DNA from 3 places in the Streptomyces sp. NPDC094034 genome. Region 1 is predicted to be linked to each of the others. Evidence: riboswitches for the same ligand, from Rfam matches in the RefSeq annotation. Region 1 holds a riboswitch; each other region holds the start of a gene.

Region 1 (7,851 bases):
CCTTCGCAGATCACGGCGTCGTACGTGCCGCGCAGCCGCTCCAGACACTCCAGGACGGGCCCGAGCAGGGCTTCCCGCCCGTGCGGAGTCCTCCCGGGGGACGCGTCGGCCGATCGCGGCTCCGCCGCGGGCCCGGACCCGAAGTAACCCCGGGCGCTCATCTCTCCCACGGGCCGCCCCATCAGCACCACTTGGCTGCTGCGGTCACCGCCGGGCTTCAGCAGGACGGGGTTCATCAGCGCCGTCGGCTCGACCCGGGCCGCCTGGGCCTGCATCGCCTGGGCCCGTCCGATCTCCGCGCCCTCGCGTGTCACGAACGAGTTCAGTGACATGTTCTGCCCCTTGAAGGGCGCGACCTTTACCCCACGGCGCACTAGCCAGCGGCAGATCCCCGCCGTGACCACGCTCTTGCCCGCGTCGGAGGTCGTGCCGGCGATCAGCAGCCCCCCGCCGCGCCCGCCCCGGCTCATCCACGTTCCTTTCCCGCGCCTGTCGTACGGCGTATCGGGCCTGTCGTACGACTTCCCGCGCCTGTCGTACGGCGTATCGCGCCGAATCCGAACCGGGCCGCCACACAGACCGCGAGAGCCGCCCCGGTCACCCGGCGCGACAGCCGTACGGCCCGCTCGATGTCCGCGACCTCCACGGGCCGCCCCCCACCGTTCAGTACGGGCCGGTGCTCCACCCGTCCGCCGTACGCGAGCGTCCCGCCCAGCCGTACGCCCAGCGCGCCCGCGAACGACGCCTCCACGGGGCCCGCGTTGGGGCTCGGATGCCGGCGCGCGTCCTGCCGTACCGCCCGCAGGGCCGCGCGTGGATCGCCGCCGACCGCGCCGGCCAGCGCCCCGGCGAGTACGGAGGTCAGCCGGGCGCCCGGCCATCCCACGACATCGTCGAGCCGGGCCGAGGCCCAGCCGAACCGGCGGTAACGGGGCGAGAGATGACCCACCATCGCGTCCAGCGTGTTCACGGCGCGGAATCCGGCGAGCCCCGGCACCCCCGCCACCGCTCCCCACACCAGCGCGCCCACCACGGCGTCGGAGGTGTTCTCGGCGACCGACTCCACCACGGCCCGCGCGATCTGCTGTCCCTCCAGCGCCTGCGGGTCACGGCCGCACAGACGCGGCAGCCGCTCCCTGGCCCGTTCGACGTCGCCGGCCGCGAGCGCCGCGCCGATGGCCCGTGCCTCCCGCCCCAGTGAAGTGCCGCCGACCACCGCCCAGGTGGTGGCGGCGGTCAGTGCCACGGAGGCGGTGTGACGGTCCCGTACGCCCCGGGCGGCCAGCGCCGCGATCCCGGCGGCTCCTCCGGCGCAGACCGCGGTGTGCAGCGCGCCCCAGCCCCGGTGGTCACGCCACAGCGTCCGCTCGACGGTCGTCGCCGCCCGGCCGAACGCGGCGACGGGATGACCCCGGCGCGGATCGCCGAACAACTGGTCGCCCAGGAGACCCACGGCGGCGCCGTAGGCGAAAACACGCTCGGCGGCCTGACCCCGGCCGCGCACGACGGCCGAACGGCGGCCAGGCATGGCAAAAATGTCCTCACTCAGGGTCCGCGCCCCGGCTCGACGTGATGCGGCGGCGAGAGTTCCTGGCTCCTGGAGACATGGCTCGCAGTGACAGTGGCGGGACCGCGCCGGATTCGCACCGGCTTCCTCTTCTGCCGTCGCCCGGGTCCTGTCCGGCCGGACAGGACCCCAATGGCCCAGGAAGTCCACCACGCAGCGCAAACACCCGTCAACTCATCCCTGACCAGCGACGGGACAGTGTGCCGAGCCCCACACGGCACGCCCGTCCCGTGGGCGACACGGAGACCGGCCCGGGCGCGTGACGCACGCGCCGGGGCCGGCCGGGGGTGTGGTGGTCCTGGTGTTCCGGTCGCCCGGTCACCGGTCGCCGGTCAGGCGACGATCAGATAGATCCCGTACGCGACGGCCGTCACGCAGAGCACGAAGCAGGTGTAGGCGCCCGTACGGGCCAGCGCCACGGAGCCGGTCGCGCCCCGCGCGCTCGCCGACTCCCGCTTGGCGAGGCCCACGATGCCGAGGGTGAACAGGCCCACGAGGGCGACGGTGGCCACGAGGCTGACCCCGAAGACGGAACCGAGTGCTGCCCAGTCGATGTTCATGCGGTTTCTCTTCCTTACGCCGTGGCGGTACGTACGCGGTACTTACACCTTGGCGGTTCGCGCGGACTCGCCCGCGGGGTCCGAGGGGCCCGGGGCCGGGATGGTGGTCGACAGTTCCTGCGCGGCACCGGCCGTGGGCGGCGGGGTGACGGCCGCGACGGCGTTGGTGACGACGCCCGCCGGCTCGGCGCTCCCGGCGCCTTCCGCCGCGCCCGCGCCCGTGGCTTCGCTCTCGTTCACATTGGTGTGGTCGACCGGACGACGGCGCGAGGCGAGCCAGATCGCCGCGGAGATCCCGACGAGCAGGACGGCGACGACCGCGATGCCCCAGGTGCCCTGGCCGGTGAGGAACTCGGCCCCGGCGGCGACCAGGCCGGCGGCGGGCAGCGTGAGCCCCCAGGCGATGAACATCCGGGTGGCGGTCGACCAGCGGACCACACCGCCCTTGCGGCCGAGGCCCGCGCCCATCACGGCGCCGGAGCACGACTGGGTGGTGGAGAGCGAGAAGCCCAGATGCGAGGAGGCCAGGATGACGGTGGCGGCACTGGTCTGGGCGGCGAAGCCCTGCTGCGGACGGAGATCGGTGAGGCCGGTGCCCATGGTGCGGATGATGCGCCAGCCGCCGAGATACGTACCGAGCGCGATCGCCAGTCCGGCGGAGACGATCACCCACAGCGGGGGGTTGGAGCCGGGGGCGAGGACGCCGCCGGTGACCAGGGCGAGGGTGATGACACCCATGGTCTTCTGCGCGTCGTTGGTGCCATGGGCGAGGGAGACGAGCCCGGCGGAGGCGATCTGCCCGGCGCGGTAGCCCTTGGCGGTCGCCTTGTCGTCCGTACGGCGGCCGATGCGGTACGTCAGCCTCGTCGCGAGCAGCGCCGCGAGACCGGCGACGACCGGCGCGGCGAGCGCGGGGATCAGCACCTTGGTGATGACGACGCCGCCGTTGACCCCGGAGGTGCCGACCGACATCAGGGTGGCGCCGATCAGGCCGCCGAAGAGTGCGTGGGAGGAGCTCGACGGCAGGCCGAGCAGCCAGGTGAGGAGATTCCACAGGATCGCGCCGACGAGCGCCGCGAAGATCACTTCTGTTCTGATGCCCTGTTCATTGATGAGGCCGCCGGAGATCGTCTTGGCGACCTCCACGGACAGGAACGCGCCGACGAGATTCAGGACGGCGGACATGCCCACCGCGACCTTGGGCTTGAGTGCCCCGGTCGAGATGGTGGTCGCCATCGCGTTCGCGGTGTCGTGGAAGCCGTTCGTGAAATCGAACACGAGAGCCGTCACGATCACGATCGCGAGCAGCAGCGTGATGTGTTCCATTGACCCAGGACCCAGGCAATCTTTTGACGTCAGTGGCCTCGGTGAACGTAGGGAGTCTTGGTAAACGGAAGATGAACTGGGCTCGTCTTTGTGGTGTCCTCATGTGGGGATAAATCGCCCGCCTGTTCTGGTGGAGCGCCCTGCGTGCCGCCGTATCCGCCTGACAGGATTCCCTTATGACTGATCAGCAGAACCAGGACGCGATAGCCGGGGCCTGGCGTGAACTCATCACGACCGCCCGGAGAACAGCAGATGAAGGGCTTGTTGTCGGCACATCCGGCAATGTGTCGGTACGGATCGGCGAGCTGATCCTCGTCACGCCGAGCGGAGTCCCGTATGACCAGCTGACCGCCGAGGACACCGTCGGCGTCGATCTGGCGGGCCGTCAGGTCCTCGGAACATTCACCCCAACGAGTGAGCTGCCGCTGCACCTCGCCGTTTACCGGAACACCTCCGCGACGGCCGTGGTGCACACCCACGCGGTGCACGCCACCGCCGTCTCCACCCTCGTCCCCGAACTGCCCCTGATCCACTACATGGCGGCGGCCCTCGGCGGCGCGGTCCGGGTCGCCCCCTACGCGCTCTACGGCTCGGACGACCTGGCAGCCCATATGCTCCACGCCCTGCGCGACCGCAACGCCTGTCTGCTCCAGAACCACGGCACCGTCGCCTACGGCGACAGCCTCGCCCAGGCCTACGACCGCACGGCCCAACTGGAGTGGATGTGCCGGCTCTGGCTCACCGCGAGCTCGCTGCCGGGCCGTACTCCCACGCTGCTGACCGAGGCCCAGCTCGACGAGGTCGGGCAGCGGCTGAAGGGATATGGACAGCGGGGCTGACCAGCGCTTTCGCCGGGGCGGTCGGTAGGGACGCGGCACTCCGACGGACGCCGCCGGCTGGCCGAGCCCGGCGGGGGTGACCACACTGAGAATGTGCGCCCCGCCAAAGCGACGGCAGCGGCCGTCTCCACCCTGATCGGCGTCGGCGCGGCCGCGCTCGCGGCCGGCCGGTACGCGGGCGACGCCGCGCTCAAGATGCCACCGGGCCGCCCGCTGCCGGGCGACCCCCGGCTCACCGTGCACGCCACCGCCGCCGGACAGATCACGCTGACCCGCTGCCTCGCCTCCCTGCGCCCCGGTACATACGGAATCGAGGGCCCCGGCGTGCACGCCGTCGTCGGGCCCGTTCTCGACGAGGTGGAGCACGCCGCGGACACCGTGGTGCGCCGACTGGAGCGTGTCAGCCACGGCTCGCTCGTCCCCGGCTCCCGCGTACGCCTCACCCCGCAGGTCCACAGCGGCGATCCCACCTCCGCGCTGGGCCTCGACCACAAGGACGTGACGATCCCGGGCGAACTCGGGCCGCTGCCCGCCTGGTTCGTGCCCGGGGTGCGCGACACCTGGGTGATCACCGCTCATGGCCTCGGCACCACCCGTGAGCACCCCATGAACCTCATGGAGTTCCTGGCGGAACAGGAACTTCCGGTACTCGACCTCGCCTATCGGGGCGATCCCGGCGCGCCCCGCTCCCCGGACGGCCTCGGCCACCTCGGCGAGTCCGAATGGCGCGACCTCGACGCGGCGATCCGCTACGCGGTCCGGTACGGCGCCGAGCGCGTGGTGCTGCACGGCTGGTCCATCGGCGCCTCGATGGCGCTGGGCGCGGCGGCCGGCTCCGCGCTCCGTGCCCGGATCGCCGGGCTGGTGCTCGACTCGCCGGTGCTGGACTCGGAGGCCACCCTGCGCGCGCTGGCCGCCGCCCGCCGTGTTCCCGCGCCGCTGCTGCCGCTCGCGGTCCGGGCGGCCCAGGACCGCGCCGGAATCGACGGCGACCGGCTGCGCCAGGCCGCCGACCCCGGCACATTGAACATCCCGACGCTGATCTTCCACGGCCCCGACGACACCCTCGCCTCCTGGAACCCCTCCCGCGAACTCGCCGCCCACCGCTCCGGTCTGATCAGCCTGCACGCCGTCGCGCACGCTCCGCACGCCGCCATGTGGAACGCGGATCCGACCGGCTACGAAGAGGTGCTCCGCCGCTTCCTCACCCCCCTGATGTAGCCCCCGACCGGACAGCCCCCGACCGGACAGCGCCCGACCTGACAGCCGCCGACCGGACAGCGCCCGATGGCGGGCCTGGCGCGGCGCGTGGCCGTGGGGTGTCTTACGGGTGTCTGACGGATCTGTCCGGCATGCGCGGCCGTAGCGGAATCCGGCGCGGCGCCGGACGCTCCACTTCGCTTCCTTCGCGCACCTTGCGACCCACCGTGTCCACCTGTCACGGAGCGCTCCACCAGCTGACCCGTACCTTTCCAACAGGCATCTTCCTTCCCCTCCGTGCCCTGCGGCACCCCCGTGGAACAGGCCCCTTCCGCCCTTCCAGTACCGCCGGAACAGGTTCCGTTTGGGCTTTCGGGCGGTCACCGGGAAGACTGCCCCCCGTGACGTCCCGAAAGCCTGATGAGCAATTGGCGCGCAACTCCAGACTCCGACTCGTCCGCCCGCGGCCGTTGACCACGGCCCGACGGGCAGTGACCGACGGGCGCAGCCGGCCGGCACCCCGGCCGCCCGAGGGCACTCCGCCCCCGGCGGAGCTCGCCCGTCAGGCGAGAGCGGTCCTCGCCGACGCGGTACGGATCGCCCGCTGGGCGGCCGGCGACCGGGACCCCGGCGCGGGTCCGCTCGACGCGGCCACCGCCGAACGGGCCGCCACCGCACTGGAGTTGACGCCGGAGCAGGTACGCGCGGGCTGGGACCGAGCCCGGCTGGCCGGACTCATCGAGCTGCACGGCACCGCCGTACGGCCCGGCTGGCGGCTCCAGGCCTGGGACCGCGACGACAGTGCCGTCCAGCGCGGCTGGGTGGCCCTCTTCGACGCCTGGTCGCTCGTGCACCCGGCCCCCGACGATGTCGCCGCCTCCACGGTCGCCGAGGTCGTCGAGGCGGTCCCCCAGGTGCTCTCCCTCCTCCAGCTCTCCGCCGGTCCCGTGCTCGTACCGGCCCTGCTCGACCTCCTCCAGCAGCGGGTCGCCGAGCTTCACGAGGAGCGCTGCGAGGTGCCCTACGGCCCGCTGCCCGCCCCCGTCGAGCCCCCGGCGCCCGAGCCGCCCGCCGACGCCCTCCTGCCCCCGCTCCTCGACTGGGCCCTTGAGGGGCTGGCCGCCGTGGGCGCACTGACCCTCGGGAAGGGCCAGGCCACCCTCACCGCGCTGGGCAACTGGGCGGTCTGGGTCAAGCTGGAGCAGATCTGTGTCGCCGCCCAGAGCCCCGCCGGCAATATCGAGCAGTCCGCCCAGCACATGCTGCGCGGCTGCGCCCGGCTCACCCCCGGCCCCGCCCGCGCCGAATACCGCGCCTGGCTCGCCGCCCGCACCGTCGGCAGCGCGGTCACCGAACTGCTCGCCGTCGCCCGGGGAGAGGACGCTCTGCTGCGCGGGCTCGCCTTCGAGGCGCTGCGCGTCGTCGGCGCCCCCGCCGAGGGTGAGGTGCGGGCCGCGGCCACGGACCCCTCGCTACGCCCCTATGCCCTGCTCTGGCTCGCGGAGTACGAGGGCGCCGATCCGGAGGACGCCACCGAGGTCCTGACCCGGGAGGAGTCCACCTGGCTCTGGGTGGACACCGCGGCGGCCGTCGCCGACCACGGCGAGAGCGATCTGCTGGTCCGTCACCTGGACTCCGCGGTGCAGGGCAATGTGCCCACGCTCCTCGACGAGGTCCGGGCCGTCGGCCACCCCCGAACCGTCCAGGTCCTGGTCGCCCTCGCCGCCGCGCATCCGGACCCGGCCCTCGCCAAGGCGGTCCGCCGGGCGGCCTTCCAGGTGCACACCGGAGGAGCCTGACCCGGCCCGGCCCGGCCCGGCGCGGCCGTGCGCCGGGCAACGGAGGCAGGGACCGGCCCCGCCGGCCCTGCCCCGGCCGCCGGGGACCGCGGTCCGCCGCCTGCCGAGCCTCAGTTCCCCCCGCCCGGCGCGTATGTCCCGAAGCTCCATATGTTTCCCTCGGCATCGCGGGCCATATAGTCCCGCGAGCCGTAGTCCTGGTCCGTGGGCGCCATCAGGATCTCGACGCCGTGCCCCACCGCCCGCGCGTGGTGCGCGTTGACGTCCTCGACGACCACATAGACGCCCGCCGGGCCCGCGTCGCCCATCGCCTTGGCGAAGACGCCCGCCCGGCCCTTCGAGCCCAGCATCACCACGCCGTCGCCGTAGGCCAGCTCGGCGTGCAGCACCGCGCCGTCCTCGTCCTCGTACGCACTCAGGACGGTGAAGCCGAAGGCGTCCTTCAGCGTCCTGAGGGCCGCCTTCGCGTCCTTGTACAGGATCGTCGGACAGATGGTCGGTACTCCGGTCATATGGATCACCCCTTCGCGGGCTCGACTGTGACGCGGATCTCAGTCTCG
Region 2 (7,851 bases), on a different contig from region 1:
TCTTCGAGACGATGTTCCCCGACTGGTTCGCGGGGGTGGCCTTCGCGGCCATCGGCATCGGCGCGCTGGTGCCCGCCGCGATCATGTCGATCGCCGCGGCGAATCTCTTCACCCGCAATATCTACAAGGACTTCATCAGGCCGGACGCGACCCCCGAGCAGGAGACCAAGGTCTCGAAGCTGGTCTCGCTGCTGGTGAAGGTGGGCGCGCTGGTCTTCGTGCTGACCATGGACAAGACGGTCGCGATCAACTTCCAGTTGCTCGGCGGGATCTGGATCCTCCAGACGATGCCCGCGCTGGTCGGCGGCCTGTTCACCCGCTGGTTCCACCGCTGGGCGCTGCTCGCGGGCTGGGCGGTCGGCATGATCTACGGCACGGCCGCGGCGTACGGCGTGGCCAGCCCGACCCAGGCGCACTTCGGCGGCTCCTCCAAGGAGATCCCCGGGCTGGGTGAGATCGGCTACATCGGCCTCACCGCGTTCGTGCTCAATCTGGTGGTGACGGTGGCGCTCACCTTCGTCCTGCGCGCGGCCAAGGCGCCGGAGGGCACGGACGAGACGAGCCCGTCCGACTACACGGCGGACGCGGGCGATCCTGGCGTGAAGGTCGACCTCCCGGCCGCGACCTCGGGCGGCTCCGGAGGCCACTGACCGGTCACCGCCCGGCTCCACGGGCCGCCGGATCCCCGGGAATCACGGGGATCCGGCGGCCTTTTCGCTGTCCGCGCGGGCCCGAACGGAATGACGCACGACACAACATCTGGGGGGTGGTTCCCGAGCCAGCCCCCACATGTATGCTCGACCTCGCTGTCGACGCAGGGGAATCCGGTGCGAATCCGGAACTGTCCCGCAACGGTGTGATGTGGTGTGCTTTGCCATACCCACGAGTCCGAACACCTGCCGGCGGTGCGTCCGGTTCGACCGAATCGGACGCCGAGACGTCCGGGCCTCGTGGATGGGCCGGTGGGCGCCGTACGCCGTGCCGCCCGGATCCGGGCCGTACGCTCCGTACCGCGAGAAACAGCCCGCTCCCCTCCCGACGGTCCAGAGCCGAGCGAGGGAGAGCACCACGTGACCATCGCGCCAGCCGATCCGGCTTCAGGCATCTCCGAGGCCGCCGCACGGGCGGCCGACGGACCAGGGACCGCACTGCTGCGGACCCTGACCGACCTGACCGCCGATCTGCCCGACGCCGACCCCGGCAGAGTCGCCGCCGCAGCCCTGCGCGGCCGTAACGCCCGGTCGGACGAGGCCGAGCTGCGCGAGCTCGCCACCGAGGCGGCCGCGGGGCTCATCTCCGAGGACCCCGCCTACTCCCGGCTCGCGGCCAGGCTGCTGACCCGCACCATCGCCGACGAGGCCGCAGGCCAGGGCGCCGTGGCGTTCTCCGCGTCCATCGCCGTCGGCCACCGCGAGGGCCTGATCGCGGACCGTACGGCCGGCCTCGTCTCGCTGCACGCCGGCTTCCTCGACGCGCTCATCGACCAGGAAGCCGACGACCGCTTCGGCTACTTCGGGCTGCGGACCCTCTACAGCCGCTATCTGCTCCGCCATCCGATCACCCGCCGGGTCATCGAGACCCCACAGCACTTCATGCTGCGCGTGGCCGCCGGACTCGCCGAGGACCAGAGCGTCCGCGCGCTCGACGAGGTCGCCGCGCTCTACCGGCTGATGAGCCGGCTGGACTATCTCCCCTCCTCCCCCACCCTCTTCAACTCCGGTACGCGCCACCCGCAGATGTCCTCCTGCTATCTGCTGGACTCCCCGCTGGACGAGCTGGACTCGATCTACGACCGGTACCACCAGGTGGCGCGGCTCTCGAAGCACGCGGGCGGCATCGGCCTCTCGTACTCCCGTATCCGATCGCGCGGTTCGCTGATCCGGGGCACCAACGGGCACTCCAACGGCATCGTCCCGTTCCTGCGCACCCTCGACTCCTCGGTCGCGGCCGTCAACCAGGGCGGCCGGCGCAAGGGCGCGGCCTGCGTCTACCTGGAGACCTGGCACGCGGATCTGGAAGAGTTCCTGGAGTTGCGCGACAACACCGGCGAGGACGCGCGCCGTACGCACAATCTGAATCTCGCGCACTGGATCCCGGACGAGTTCATGCGCCGGGTCGAGTCGGACGGCGACTGGTCCCTGTTCTCCCCCGTCGACGTGCCGGAACTGGTCGACCTGTGGGGCGACGCGTTCGACGCGCGGTACCGCGAGGCGGAGGCCGCAGGACTGGCGCGCAAGACGATCCCGGCCCGCGAGCTCTACGGCCGGATGATGCGTACCCTCGCCCAGACCGGCAACGGCTGGATGACCTTCAAGGACGCCTCGAACCGCACGGCGAACCAGACCGCCGAGCCCGGCCGCGTCGTCCACTCGTCCAATCTCTGCACGGAGATCCTGGAGGTGACGGACGACGGGGAGACCGCCGTCTGCAACCTCGGCTCCATCAACCTCGGTTCGTTCGTACTGGCCTCGGGCGACCTCGACTGGGAGCGGCTGGACGAGACCGTCCGCACGGCCGTGACCTTCCTCGACCGGGTCGTGGACATCAACTTCTACCCGACCGAGCAGGCAGGCGCCTCCAACGCGAAGTGGCGCCCGGTGGGCCTGGGCGCGATGGGCCTCCAGGACGTCTTCTTCAAGAAGCGGCTGCCCTTCGACTCCGCCGAGGCCAGGGCCCTTTCCACGAAGATCGCCGAGCGGATCATGCTCGCCGCGTACGAGGCGTCCTGCGCGCTCGCCGAGCGCAACGGCCCGCTCCCCGCCTGGTCCGAGACGCGCGCCGCGCGCGGGGTGCTGCACCCCGACCACTACGACGTGGAGCTGAACTGGCCGGAGCGCTGGGACGCGCTGCGCGCCCGGATCGCCACGAGCGGCATGCGGAACTCCCTGCTCCTCGCGATCGCCCCGACAGCGACGATCGCCTCGATCGCGGGCGTCTACGAGTGCATCGAGCCGCAGGTCTCCAACCTGTTCAAGCGCGAGACGCTCTCCGGGGAATTCCTCCAGGTCAACTCGTACCTGGTGGACGAGTTGAAGCGGCTCGGCGTCTGGGACGCGCAGACCCGCGAGGCGCTGCGCGAGTCGAGCGGCTCGGTGGCGGGCTTCGGCTGGATCCCGGCGGAGGTGCGTGAGCTGTTCCGTACGGCGTGGGAGATCCCGCAGCGCGGCCTGATCGACATGGCGAGCGCGCGTACGCCGTTCCTGGACCAGAGCCAGTCGCTGAACCTGTTCCTGGAGACGCCGACCATCGGAAAGCTCAGCTCGATGTACGCGTACGCCTGGAAGAAGGGCCTGAAGACGACGTACTACCTGCGCTCGCGCCCGGCGACACGGATCGCGCGGGCGGCGCGGGCGACCGTGCCCGTACCCGCGCAGATGACGCCCGACGAGGACGCCATCGCCTGCTCCCTGGAAAACCCCGAGTCCTGTGAGGCATGCCAGTAATGACCACTTCGGACAAGAATCTCCTGGACCCGGGCTTCGAGCTGACGCTGCGGCCCATGCGCTACCCGGACTTCTACGAGCGCTACCGCGACGCGATCAAGAACACCTGGACGGTGGAGGAGGTCGACCTGCACTCCGACGTCGCCGACCTCGCCAAGCTCTCCCCCGGCGAACAGCACATGATCGGCCGGCTGGTCGCGTTCTTCGCGACGGGCGACTCGATCGTGTCGAACAACCTCGTGCTCACGCTCTACAAGCACATCAACTCCCCCGAGGCGCGGCTCTATCTCTCGCGCCAGCTCTTCGAGGAGGCCGTACACGTCCAGTTCTATCTGACACTGCTGGACACGTATCTGCCCGATCCGGAGGACCGCGCGGCGGCCTTCGACGCGGTGGAGGAGATCCCGTCGATCCGTGAGAAGGCCCAGTTCTGCTTCAAGTGGATGGACTCGGTCGAGACCATCGACCGCCTGGAGTCGAAGGCGGACCGCCGCCGCTTCCTGCTGAATCTGATCTGCTTCGCGGCCTGTATCGAGGGACTGTTCTTCTACGGCGCTTTCGCGTACGTCTACTGGTTCCGCTCGCGCGGTCTGCTGCACGGCCTGGCCACCGGCACCAACTGGGTGTTCCGTGACGAGACGATGCATATGAACTTCGCGTTCGAGGTCGTGGACACGGTCCGCAAGGAGGAGCCCGACCTCTTCGACGACGCCCTCGAACAGCAGGTCACGGACATGCTGAAGGAGGCCGTCGACGCGGAACTGCAATTCGGCCGGGACCTGTGCGGCGACGGTCTGCCGGGGATGAACACCGAGTCGATGCGCGAGTACCTGGAGTGCGTCGCGGACCAGCGCCTCCAGCGGCTGGGCTTCCCGGCGGTCTACGGCTCCCAGAACCCGTTCTCGTTCATGGAACTCCAGGGCGTCCAGGAGCTGACGAACTTCTTCGAGCGCCGCCCGTCGGCGTATCAGGTCGCGGTCGAGGGCACGGTCGGGTTCGACGACGACTTCTAGACCCGCCGGTGGTCCACCTCGGCCCAGACGGTCTTGGTCGTATAGGCATCACGCACGCTCCACCCCCACCGGTCGGCATACGCGGCGACGAGCAGCAGCCCGCGCCCGTGCGTCGCGTCCGGTGGGGGTGGCGGCGAAATGCCCGGGGCACGGGGGAGCCGGTCGGGCCGGGTGTCGAGGACCTCGACCCGGACGACGGCGGACGAGAGAGCCAACCGCACCTCGAAATCCCGCCCGGGGGTACGGCCATGCGTCACGGCGTTCGCGGCCAACTCCGCGACGACGGCGACGACCACGGCGGCGGTGGGCGTCGTACGCGGAATCCCCCACTCGTCCAACTGCTGCGCGGCGAGCAACCGCGCGAGACGGGCACCGCGATGGCTGGAACTGAGCCTGATCCGGGACGGCGGATACAGGGGCGAAAGCGGCGGAGGAGCGGCGAGTTGGGCGGGGGCGGCCGGCTCCGTCGGTGCGATGAGGGAGGCAATTTCCGACTTCATAGAGTAACGGTCCCGTTACGCGGATAGCCTGACCAGGGCGGACGGGCGTACCTGTACGGCGTGTACGGGGCGGCTGCGTTTTTGTACGGGTCACGCGCGGTGACCGGCGCTCCACGACGCGCGTTCGCACATGAACCACATTCGCATATCGGCGCGTTGGGGCGTGAGGCGTATGGGAACCAGCCGACAGAAGAAGCAGCGAGCCCAGGACGACGACCGGCCGGGCGTGTGGGTCGCCTACGGGAAGCTGGTCAAGCTCTGGCGTAACAAGTCCGGCCTGACACAGCAGGAACTCGCCGATGCGGTGGGCTACTCATGCGATCAGCTCGCCTCGATCGAGCAGGGCCGAAGGCCGGCGAAGTCCGCGTTCACGGACGCGGCGGAGGTGGTCCTGAAGGCGGGCGGGACGCTGGAGGTGCTTCAGGAGGACGTCGACTTGGCGAAACTTCCGGCGTTCTTCTACGACTTCGCGAAGATCGAGACGGAGGCGGCCAGCAGGTTCTCCTTCGATGCGCTGGTGATCCCGGGACTGCTCCAGACGCCGGAGTACGCGGAGGCGTTGATCTCGGAACACTGTCCACCGCTCAGCGACGAGATCATCGAGCAGCATGTGGAAGCCAGGCTCAGCAGGCAGAAGTTGCTGACGCGGACGCCCATGGTGGAGACGTGCTTCATCATCGGTGAAGCGGCCCTGAGGAACACGGTGGGCAGTGCTGACGTGATGCGGTCACAGCTTCAACGCCTGCTGAAACAGGGGCAGATGCGCAATGTCGAGATCCAAGTCATGCCCTCGGACTGCGGCTTCCACCCGGGCCTCAACGGACCTATGGTGATTCTGGAGACCCTGGAACACCGCCGGGTCGGCTACATCGAGTCCCAGGATGTGGGACTGGTGATCACCGATGCCGCGACTGTGAGTGCCTTCGGCCTCCGCTATGGCAAGCTGCGGACGCAGGCGCTGAACGTGGAAGAGTCTGCGGATTTGATCGAGATTCTGGCAGGAGCATTGTGAGTACTGAGCTGGCATGGTTCAAGAGCAGCTACAGCGGCTCGGGCGGCGGCGACTGCGTAGAAGTAGCCATCGCCCCCACCACCGTCCACATCCGCGACTCGAAGAACACCAAGGGCCCCATACTCCACATCCCCGCCGCCCCCTGGACCGCCTTCACCGCGTTCGCCGGCACCCAGTCGACCACCCCGGCCTGAGATCGGCCCACCCGCCCACGAGTCGGGCCTCTGCCTTCTCCGGGAACTCATCGCCGGCCCTCAAGCGAGATCGTCGAGGGCCGACCTGATCACGGCAAGGACCCGGTCCAACTGGCCTCTCATCGCGTTCGGGCCACCAAAGTTGGTGTACAGAGCCTGCTCCACCAGCAGAACGTTGAAGGCGCGGTCGCCTCGGTAGGGGTACTGCTGACGCTCCAGTCGCTTCGCCACCGCGGACTCGGTGTCCTCCGGGATCTCTGGGAAACCTTCGACTCTTGCCACTGCGTGGCGGCGGCGAATGCCCGGCCGCTCGCGAAGCCGCCGTCCTTGCGCAGTCCTCGCAACCGGGCACCCAGCGCCTCACGGAGCTTCTGTGCTTCGTTGTTCACCGATGGGTCAGGGCCGGTAATCGACGTGTGGGATGGCAGCGGCCCAGAGCCGATTCCTCACCCGGACACACTCCGCCACGGTCTCGGGGTCCTCGATCAGTTCAGAGCCGAGTACTCGGCCCTCGCTGTCGAAGTGGCCGACGGCCAAAAGCTGGTCGTCGAAGAGCCACCAGTCATTGCCCGCCACCGGCAAGGTGATGCCTTCGGGCAGTTGATGCCGAGGCAACCACCGAATGTCCTCCCCGGCCTCCAGGTTCAGCCGGGTGAGCGAGTGCTCCCATCCGACGTACCGAGAGTGCGGTTCGGAGACGACTCGAACCCTGCGGACCGTCCTGCCTTCCGCGATGGCGCGCTTCATGAGCGCCATCCAGGGGTCGAGCCAGCGAAAATCGTCCGGCTCCCCCCTCTGCCACCGGGCGTAGGGCGTGTCCTCGACGGGCGAGCCGTAGTCGTCTCTCAGTTCCAGATGGAAGGCATCGTGTGTGAAGCTGTCGAAGAGTTCATCGCGCTGGGCGCTGGTGATCAGATCCACCGTTCTCCTCCAGCAGGGCCATGATCGCGGACTTGGGAACCTCGACGCAGGTCTCGTAGTCGGGCATCCGCATCTGACTCAGAGCCTCGGCATCACACATCTGCGGCCCCTGGACGATGCACGTTCCCTGTTCGGTCACGAGCATGATCGGGTCCGTGAAAACCCTGATCCCGCCGATGGGCCCTCCGTCCTTGACGAGGTGCTCGAAGAGCTCAGTGGGCACCTCCACTACGGAGTGGCCCTCGGGTACTTCGAGTTGAACGAGAAGATCTTGCGCATAGACCCTCCAGCCCTGAACAACGTAGCTGTCCCGGTCACTTGCGTACAGCGTGGGGCTGTCCCCGGGCGTGGAGTTCTTACCGAGAAACCGTAACCTCATGGCCGTTCTCCCGTCCGCCAACTTGCTTGAGATTGTGCGGTGTTTCGATCGTCAGGCATGCGTTTGGCATCGTCAAAGCGCCTGCCGCAAACTCGCGCAATCTCCTTGGGGACCAATCGAGTCGCGCCCTACGGTCCTGTCATGGGGCAGCCGCCCCGTAACCCGCGCCACCGGTCCGGAGTTCCGGACCGGTGGCCCAAGGAAGGAGAAACTCCATGGGCGTTGCCGACGCCGAGAACGTCGAGACGTACGAAACACGCACACCCGATCCCGAGGGGTGGCGCGGCGTACCGTTCCGGCATCCCGCGAACAGGACGGCCGACGACGACGGCAAGCACGACGGCGGCCCCATGCCGCCCGAGGCCCCGCGGGCTCCTCAGCCTCAGGGA
Region 3 (7,851 bases), on a different contig from region 1:
CCACCGAGGGCACGTACCAGCTCGGCGCCCCAGAGGCTGAACGCGCTGGTGACGCCCCAGGCGCCACCGGAGACCAGCAGGACACCGGCGCCGAGCACGGACAGCGCCAGAGCGCCGGCGGCCAGCGGCCAGGAGCCGCGCAGCACCCGTGCGGCGGCGCCGCGCGCGGACGGTACGGGACCGATGGGCGGCGGGTTGCGGCGGGCCTGGACGCGCCGCGAGACGAGCACGATGAGCGCGAGCGCCAGCATGGTCACGGCCCAGGAGCCGAACCAGCCGATGTGGTCGGCCAGGACGACCGGCTCGAACGCGGGCAGGTCCTTCCAGAGGCCGAACTGCCAGGCGGCGAGCGTCGAGCCGGCGATGAAGCCACCCAGGGTGAGCACGATCGACGACTGCCCGGAACCGACCGCGAACAGGGTGCCCGAGGCGCACGCGCCGCCGAGCTGCATGCCCACGGCGAACAGGAACGAACCGGCCAGCAGCCCCACGCCCAGGGGCCCGGCCGACGGCGCGGGCACCGAACCGAACAGCCCGGTGCCGGTGCCGATCAGCAGCGCGAACAGGGTCGCCGTGGTCCCGAGCAGCAGGGTGTGGGCGCGCAGTCCGGTGCCATTGCCGACGGCGACGAGCTGCCGCCACGCGGAGGTGAAGCCGAAGCGCGAGTGGAAGAGCGCCACGCCGAGACCGAGGCCGAGCAGCAGGAGCACACCGGGCCGCGCCCCATGGGCGGACCACACATAACCGGTCAGCGCCACGGCGATCAGCGCGGACACGGCGAGCGGCACCCGGCGCACGGGCGGGGCGGGGGGTGCCTCGGGACGGGGCAGGGAGGTGGGGGAGGGGGCGAGCAGGGCGGCGGGCTTCGTCGCCTCCACGGACGGTGCGGTCATCGCGGGGGTCTCCGGGGACGGGGTGCGGGACGGGAACGGGGTACGGGGTACGGGGTACGGGACGGGGTACGGAAGGGGCCGGCGCATCAGGAGTTGGCCGCCGACGGCCGGAGCGGCGGACGTCCGGCATCCCGCGCACACGGGTTCCGCGGACAACGGTGTTCGTCAGTACGTGTTCGTCGGTTACGGGTTCGGCGGCGACCGAATCAGCGACGACAGGTTGAGCGGCGACAGAGGCCGTCGTCGACACACCACGCCGAGTTCGCGAAGAGCGCGAGACAGAGGAGGCGAGCGGGTGCGGACATGCGGATGAGCATAACGGCCGGATTCCGCCTTGTGGAGCGGTGTCTCGCCATACGGTCGGTGCGCACCGCCGGGCCCGCCGGGACGCCGTCAGACCTTGGCGGAGCTCCGCGCCGACGCGGGCCAGCGCGTGTGGAGGGCGTCGATACGGTAGTCGTGACCGTGCCACCACCCGGCGCCGGTGGCCACCGCGTCCCGTACGTGCGGATGTCCGGCGGGGAGTGCGCTGTGCACATGACCGAGGTGGCCGGGGTCCCGGCGCGGCCAGAGGACGACCGCCGCGACGGCCGCGGCCAGCGAGACCCCGGCCAGCGCTCCGGCCGCCGTGGACAGGCCCGCCCATACGGCCAGCGACCCCGCCAGGGGATAGCTGAGCAGCCAGCAGCCGTGGGACAGCGAGAATCGCGCGGCGAAGGCGGCCGGCAGATCGGCGGCCGTCGCGGAGCGGCGCAGCAGGCGCGCGCTCGGCGTGAGCACCACGGACGAGGCGGCTCCCAGCAGGGCCCAGGCGGCGAGCAGGGCGGGCCATGCCCACCGGCCGGGCGCCACGGCCGTGCCCAGCGAGAGCGCGGCCAGCACACCGGGCAGCACGAACGCCGCGGGCAGCATCAGCGCCCGGTCGCCGGCCCGGTCCAGCAGGCGGGGCAGCAGCAGGGCGGCGGCCATGGACCCGCCGCCGAAGGCGCCCAGCGCCCAAGGGATGTCGCCGGCGCTCCGGTGGAGGCTGTCGCGCACCAGCACCACCGTGTTGACGGTGACCATGGCGCCACCCGCCGCCACCGCCAGATCGAGGCAGAGCAGGGCCCGCAGCCTGGGGGTGGCGAAGAACAGCCGGGCGCCCATGGACGCCTTGGGGCGCCCGCTCCCGGTGCGTTCCACCGGTGCGGGTGCGGGCAGCAGTACGGAGACCACCAGCGTGGCCGAGGCGAGGAAGCCCAGCGCGGTGCCCGCGAACAGCCAGTTGTAGGAGATCGCGGTCAGCAGCCCGGCCGCCAGCGCAGGGCTGAACAGACTCTCCAGGTCGTACGCCAGCCGCGAGAGCGACAGGGCCCGCGTGTAGTCGCGCTCCTCGGGCAGCAGTCGCGGAATCGTCGCCTGGAACGCCGGGGTGAAGGCCGCCGAGGCGCACTGGAGCAGGAAGATCAGGACATAGACCTGCCACACCTGGGTGACGAAGGGGAGCGAGAACGCGACACCGGCGCGGAGCAGATCCATCGACACCAGCAGCGCGCGCCGTGGAATCCGGCCGGCGAGGGCGCCGACGAGGGGCGCGATGCCCACGTACGCGACCATTTTGATGGCCAGGGCCGTCCCGAGGACGGCGGACGCGTCCGCTCCCGCCAGGTCGTAGGCGAGCAGGCTCAGCGCGACGGTGGCGAGCCCGGTGCCCACGAGCGCGACGACCTGGGCCGTGAACAGATGCCGATAGGTGCGGTTGCGCAGCACAGCGAACATGCGACTGTCCTTGGCCGACGGTCGGGTGCGTCATCCCAATCTAATGCACATGTGCGCATCCACGCACGTGTTGGGGGCGCCACCGCGGCCCGGGAGGCTCAGTCGTGCCAAGGCTCGCCGGTGACCTGGTGGTTGGCGTGGCTGATCGCCTCCACCACCAGTCGGCGGAGATGTCCGTCCGTGAGCGCGTACACGACATGACGGCCGTCCTTGCGCGACCGCACCAGCTCCGCCAGCCGCAACTTGGCCAGATGCTGACTCACCGCGGGCCGCGCCGCTCCGCACGCGGCCGCCAGCGCGGTCACATCGGACTCACCCCGGGTCAGCAGCCACACCAGATGCAGTCGGGTGGGGTCGGCGAGCAGCGAGAACACCGCCGCCGCCGCGGCCAGTTCGGAGGTGCCGGGCGTGTGTTGATGCGCATCGCTCGCTGGTGAGGATCCATGGCGTCCGGGCATGGGCCCATCGTAGGCGCGGCGCGGGAAACGCTCCCCGGCCGCCGTCGCCGCCGCGAGCCCGCGGCGCCCGCCGCCCCCTGACCGGGGAGGGCGGGGCCGCGGGCCCGGTGTCACGGTGTCGGTGAGGCCGGGGCCGGGGCCGGGAGCGTGGCCCGGACCTCCCGGGCCGCCGCGACCAGGTTCTCCAGCGCGGCACGGACCTCCGGCCAGCCACGGGTCTTCAGCCCGCAGTCCGGGTTGACCCAGAGCCGTTCGGCCGGCACCGCCCCAAGTCCCTTGCGCAGCAGGTCCACCACCTCCCCGGTGGACGGGACGCGGGGTGAGTGGATGTCGTACACACCCGGGCCGACCTCGCGCGGATAGCCCGCCTCGGCCAGTTCGTCGGCGACCCGCATATGGGAGCGCGCGGCCTCCAGACTGATCACATCGGCGTCCAGCGCGTCGATCGCGGGAAGGATGTCACCGAACTCCGCGTAGCACATATGCGTATGGATCTGGGTGTCCGCGCGGACCCCGCCGGTGGTGATGCGGAACGCCTCGGTCGCCCAGTCGAGATACGCCTGGTGATCACGGGCCCGCAGCGGCAGCGTCTCACGCAGCGCGGGCTCGTCCACCTGGATCACGCAAGCGCCCGCGCTCTCCAGATCGTCGACCTCGTCGCGCAGCGCGAGGGCGACCTGCCGCGCCGTGTCACCGAGCGGCTGGTCGTCCCGTACGAACGACCATGCCAGCATGGTGACCGGGCCGGTCAGCATGCCCTTGACCGGCCGGCCGGTGAGGGACTGGGCGTATGCCGTCCAGCGCACTGTCATCGGGGCGGGGCGGGAGATGTCCCCGGCGAGGATCGGCGGCCGGACATAGCGGGTGCCGTACGACCGCACCCAGCCGTGCCGCGTGGCGAGGTAGCCGACGAGCTGTTCGGCGAAGTACTGCACCATGTCGTTGCGTTCGGGCTCGCCGTGCACCAGGACGTCGATGCCGGTCTCCTCCTGGAACGAGATGACCTCACGGATCTCCGCCTCGATCCGCTTGTCGTACCCCGCCGCGTCGATACGGCCGGCCCGTAGATCGGCGCGGGCCGTGCGCAACTCCGTGGTCTGCGGGAACGAGCCGATGGTCGTCGTCGGCAGCAACGGCAGCCCCAGACGGTCACGTTGGGCCTCCGCACGCTTCTCGTACGGCTGGGGGCGGCGGCTGTCCGCGTCCGTGACGGCCGCGGCCCGTGCGCGAACGGCCGGGTCGTTGGTCAGCGCCGATCCCGCCCTTGAAGCCAAGTCGGCACGGTTGGCCGCCAGTTCGGCCGTGATGGCGCCGGTGCCCCGCGCCAGACCACGGGCCAGCGTGACGATCTCCTCGGTCTTCTGCTGGGCGAAGGCGAGCCAGCGGGCGATCCCCGGATCGATCTCGCGCTCGGCCGTGACGTCCAGCGGCACGTGCGACAGGGAGCAGGAGGACGTGACATCCACCTGTCCGGCGAGGCCGAGGAGCGTGCCGAGGACCGACAGGGACTTCTCGAAGTCGTTGATCCAGACGTTACGGCCGTTGACCACACCAGCGAGGAGACGCTTGCCGGGCAAGCCGCCGACCGCCGCCAGCTCATCGAGATTCGCCGCCGCGGGCCCGGTGAAGTCCAGCCCGAGCCCCTCGATGGGGGACTTGGCCAGTACGGACAGGGCCGCGCCGAGCTTGTCGAAGTACGAGGCGACCAGCAGCTTCGGCCGGTCGGTGAGGGAGCCCAGATCACGGTAGGCGCGGTTGGCGGCGTTCAGTTCGGCCAGGGAACGCTCCGCCACCAGGGCGGGCTCGTCCAACTGGACCCACTCGGCGCCCGCCGCGCGCAGATCGGCGAGCACCTCCGCGTACACGGGCAGCAGCCGGTCCAGCAGGGTCAGCGGCTCGAAGTCGGCGGCGACCCCGGGGGCCGGCTTCGCCAGCAGCAGATAGGTGACCGGACCGACCAGCACCGGACGTGCCGTCAGACCGAGCGCGAGGGCTTCCCGGAACTCGTCGGCCTGCTTGCCGGAATCGGCGGTGAAGACGGTGTCGGGCCCCAACTCCGGCACCAGGTAGTGGTAGTTGGTGTCGAACCACTTGGTCATCTCCAGCGGCGTCACCTCCCGCGTGCCGCGCGCCATCGCGAAGTACCCGTCCAGGGGGTCCGCTTCGACGGCGGCGCGGTGCCTGGCGGGGATCGCGCCGACCATGACACTGGTGTCCAGGACATGGTCGTAGTACGAGAAGTCACCGGTCGGCACCTCATGGACACCGGCGTCGGCGAGCCGGCGCCAGGTGGCGCGGCGCAGTTCGGCCGCGGTGTCCCGGAGGGCGTCGGCGGTGATCCGGCCCTTCCAGTAGCCCTCGACGGCCTTCTTGAGTTCCCGGTTCGGGCCCTGACGGGGATAGCCGTACACGGTGGCCCGGGCTGCCGCGGCTGCGGACTTCGTGGTCAAGGGACTCTCCTTCGCGAGTATGTCTCCCAAGATCCCGGCGACGGACCGCGGGCGCGAAGAGCCGAACAGATCCGGCGGGCCGGCGGCGTCGTGCCGCCACGGATACCCGCCCGATATGTACGCCGACCCGCCCTCGAGGTCACCGAGATCTCCGCGCGCACCGGTGGCGCGCGGGCAGTGGCAGGTCTTCGGACTCGCGGGCGCGTCCCGTACCCGTACGCGCGGATGAACGCGCGTACCGACAGGGACTCCTACTGGCCGTCGCTTCCCGGGTCCGGCTCGGACCCAGTGCTGATGACGGCGGTCGTTCCCACTCACCGCTGCGGGGCAGTCCCGGATTTCCACCGGGTTCCCTCTTACGACGCGCCTGCCCGGCTGGCAGGGCGAACCGACTGCACCAGCCACCTTAGGCGCTGAAGCGGATCACCGACAGCACGGTTCATATTTCGGCCATCCGATGGTCCCCGACCCGTCCGCCGACCGGGCGTCACGCCCCGGACAGCAGCTCCTCGATCAGAGCGCCCACCTGCGCGGTCTCGATCAGGAAGCCGTCGTGCCCGTACGGCGACTCGATGATCCTGAGCCGGTCGGCCCCGGGGATGGCGGCGGCCAGCTCCGCCTGCTGGGCCGGCGGATAGAGCCGGTCGGAGTCGACCCCCGCGATCAGGGCCGGCATCCGGACCCGGCGCAGGGCCGCCGCCGCGCCACCGCGGCCCCGGCCCACGTCATGGCCGTTCATCGCTTCGGTGAGGGTCACATAACTGCCCGCGTCGAACCGTCGCACCAGCTTCGCGGCGTGATGGTCGAGATACGACTCGACCTGGTACCGGCCGCCCTGCCAGGGATGGCCGCCCCGCTGCGGCTCCCGGCCGAACCGGGCGCCGAGCTCCGGCTCGCTGCGGTAGGTCACATGCGCGATGCGCCGGGCGATCCCCAGCCCCCGGTGCGGACCGCCGCCGGCCGGGGCGTCGTGGTAACGGCCCCCCTGCCACCCGGGGTCCGAACGGATCGCCGCGATCTGGACGGCGCCCCAGGCGATCTGCTCCGCGGAGGAGGCGGCGGGACACGCGAGGACCAGCAGCGAGCCGGTGCGCTCCGGCCGGCCGACAGCCCATTCGAGGGCGCGCATACCCCCCATGGACCCGCCGATGACCGCGGCCCAGCGCGCTATCCCCAGCGCGTCGGCGAGGGCCGCCTCGGCGGCCACCTGGTCGCGCTGGGTCAGATATGGGAACGCCGGCCCCCAGCGGCCACCGCCCGGCCGCGCCGAGGAGGGGCCGGTACTGCCCTGACAGCCGCCGAGCACATTCGGGGCGACCACGAACCAGCGAGTGGTGTCGAGCGCCCGGCCCGGACCGACCAGGGCATCCCACCACCCCCCTGTGGGATGCCCCGGCCCGGCCGGTCCCGCGACATGGCTGTCCCCCGTCAGCGCGTGCAGGACCAGCACCGCGTTCGAGCCGTCGGGAGCGAGCCGCCCCCATGTCTCGTACGCGAGCCGGACTCCGGGCAGCGCCCCGCCCGCCTCCAGCGGGAGCGGACCGTCGAGCGTCACCCAGGAGCGGCGGCCGGCCGGATCCCCCTCCTGCCAGCCACCGGTGACCGGCGGGAGGGGGAGCGTGGCCGAGTCGGCGGACGTGTTCAGGACGACGCCTTCGCGGCGCGGAACCCCGCCTCCAGATCGGCCTTGAGATCGGCCACGTTCTCCAGCCCCACCGAGAGCCGCACCAGCCCCGGAGCCGTGCCCGTCGCCGCCAGCTCCTCCTCGCCGAGCTGACTGTGGGTGGTCGACGCCGGATGGATGATGAGACTGCGCACATCACCGATATTGGCGAGATGGCTGAAGAGTTCGACCCCGTCCACGAACCGCTTGCCCGCCTCGACCCCGTCACGCAGTTCGAACGCGAGGACCGCGCCGGCGCCGTGCGGAAGGTAGCGCCGCCCGGCCTGGTACCAGCGGTTGGACGCCAGCCCCGGGTAGTGGACGGCGGAGACCTCGTCCCGCTGCTCCAGCCACTCGGCGAGCGCCAGCGCGTTGGAGGTGTGCCGCTCGACGCGCAGACTCAGCGTCTCCACGCCCTGGAGCAGCAGGAACGCCGAGTGCGGGGAGAGCGCGGGGCCGATGTCGCGCAGCAACTGCACCCTGAGCTTCACCGCGAAGGCACCCGGGCCCAGGTCAGGCCAGTAGCGCAGCCCGTGGTAACTGGCGTCCGGGGTATGGAAATCCGCGAACCGCTCGGTGTGCGCGCCGAAGTCGAACGTGCCCCCGTCGACCACCACCCCGCCGATGGT

The links. Region 1 has a riboswitch for cobalamin ahead of ABTZ59_RS14330 (cobalamin biosynthesis protein). Riboswitches for the same ligand answer to the same signal wherever they lie in the genome.
Positions count from the first base shown of each region.
Region 2: linked by a shared signal. The riboswitch ahead of ABTZ59_RS06845 (ribonucleoside-diphosphate reductase subunit alpha) and the one ahead of ABTZ59_RS14330 (cobalamin biosynthesis protein) in region 1 are both predicted to bind cobalamin.
Region 3: linked by a shared signal. The riboswitch ahead of metE (5-methyltetrahydropteroyltriglutamate--homocysteine S-methyltransferase) and the one ahead of ABTZ59_RS14330 (cobalamin biosynthesis protein) in region 1 are both predicted to bind cobalamin.

Region 1 covers NZ_JBEOUD010000013.1:18,977-26,827, reverse strand. Annotated here, with positions in the region: gene ABTZ59_RS14335 (cobyric acid synthase) at 1-470, opposite strand, end outside; gene ABTZ59_RS14330 (cobalamin biosynthesis protein) at 467-1,528, opposite strand; cobalamin riboswitch at 1,563-1,714, opposite strand; gene ABTZ59_RS14325 (hypothetical protein) at 1,900-2,127, opposite strand; gene ABTZ59_RS14320 (inorganic phosphate transporter) at 2,170-3,453, opposite strand; gene ABTZ59_RS14315 (class II aldolase/adducin family protein) at 3,630-4,292, shown strand; gene ABTZ59_RS14310 (alpha/beta hydrolase) at 4,386-5,513, shown strand; gene ABTZ59_RS14305 (hypothetical protein) at 5,894-7,291, shown strand; gene ABTZ59_RS14300 (VOC family protein) at 7,402-7,803, opposite strand.
Region 2 covers NZ_JBEOUD010000005.1:26,851-34,701, forward strand. Annotated here, with positions in the region: gene mctP (monocarboxylate uptake permease MctP) at 1-650, shown strand, start outside; cobalamin riboswitch at 794-918, shown strand; gene ABTZ59_RS06845 (ribonucleoside-diphosphate reductase subunit alpha) at 1,071-3,443, shown strand; gene ABTZ59_RS06850 (ribonucleotide-diphosphate reductase subunit beta) at 3,434-4,456, shown strand; gene ABTZ59_RS06855 (ATP-binding protein) at 4,453-4,956, opposite strand; gene ABTZ59_RS06860 (helix-turn-helix domain-containing protein) at 5,087-5,968, shown strand; gene ABTZ59_RS06865 (DUF397 domain-containing protein) at 5,965-6,162, shown strand; gene ABTZ59_RS06870 (Scr1 family TA system antitoxin-like transcriptional regulator) at 6,223-6,393, opposite strand; gene ABTZ59_RS06875 (DUF6879 family protein) at 6,559-7,083, opposite strand; gene ABTZ59_RS06880 (hypothetical protein) at 7,052-7,462, opposite strand; gene ABTZ59_RS06885 (hypothetical protein) at 7,678-7,851, shown strand, end outside.
Region 3 covers NZ_JBEOUD010000015.1:69,218-77,068, reverse strand. Annotated here, with positions in the region: gene ABTZ59_RS16175 (YeeE/YedE family protein) at 1-893, opposite strand, end outside; gene ABTZ59_RS16170 (MFS transporter) at 1,287-2,651, opposite strand; gene ABTZ59_RS16165 (ArsR/SmtB family transcription factor) at 2,750-3,109, opposite strand; gene metE (5-methyltetrahydropteroyltriglutamate--homocysteine S-methyltransferase) at 3,220-5,559, opposite strand; cobalamin riboswitch at 5,722-5,968, opposite strand; gene metX (homoserine O-acetyltransferase MetX) at 6,047-7,204, opposite strand; gene ABTZ59_RS16150 (bifunctional o-acetylhomoserine/o-acetylserine sulfhydrylase) at 7,201-7,851, opposite strand, start outside.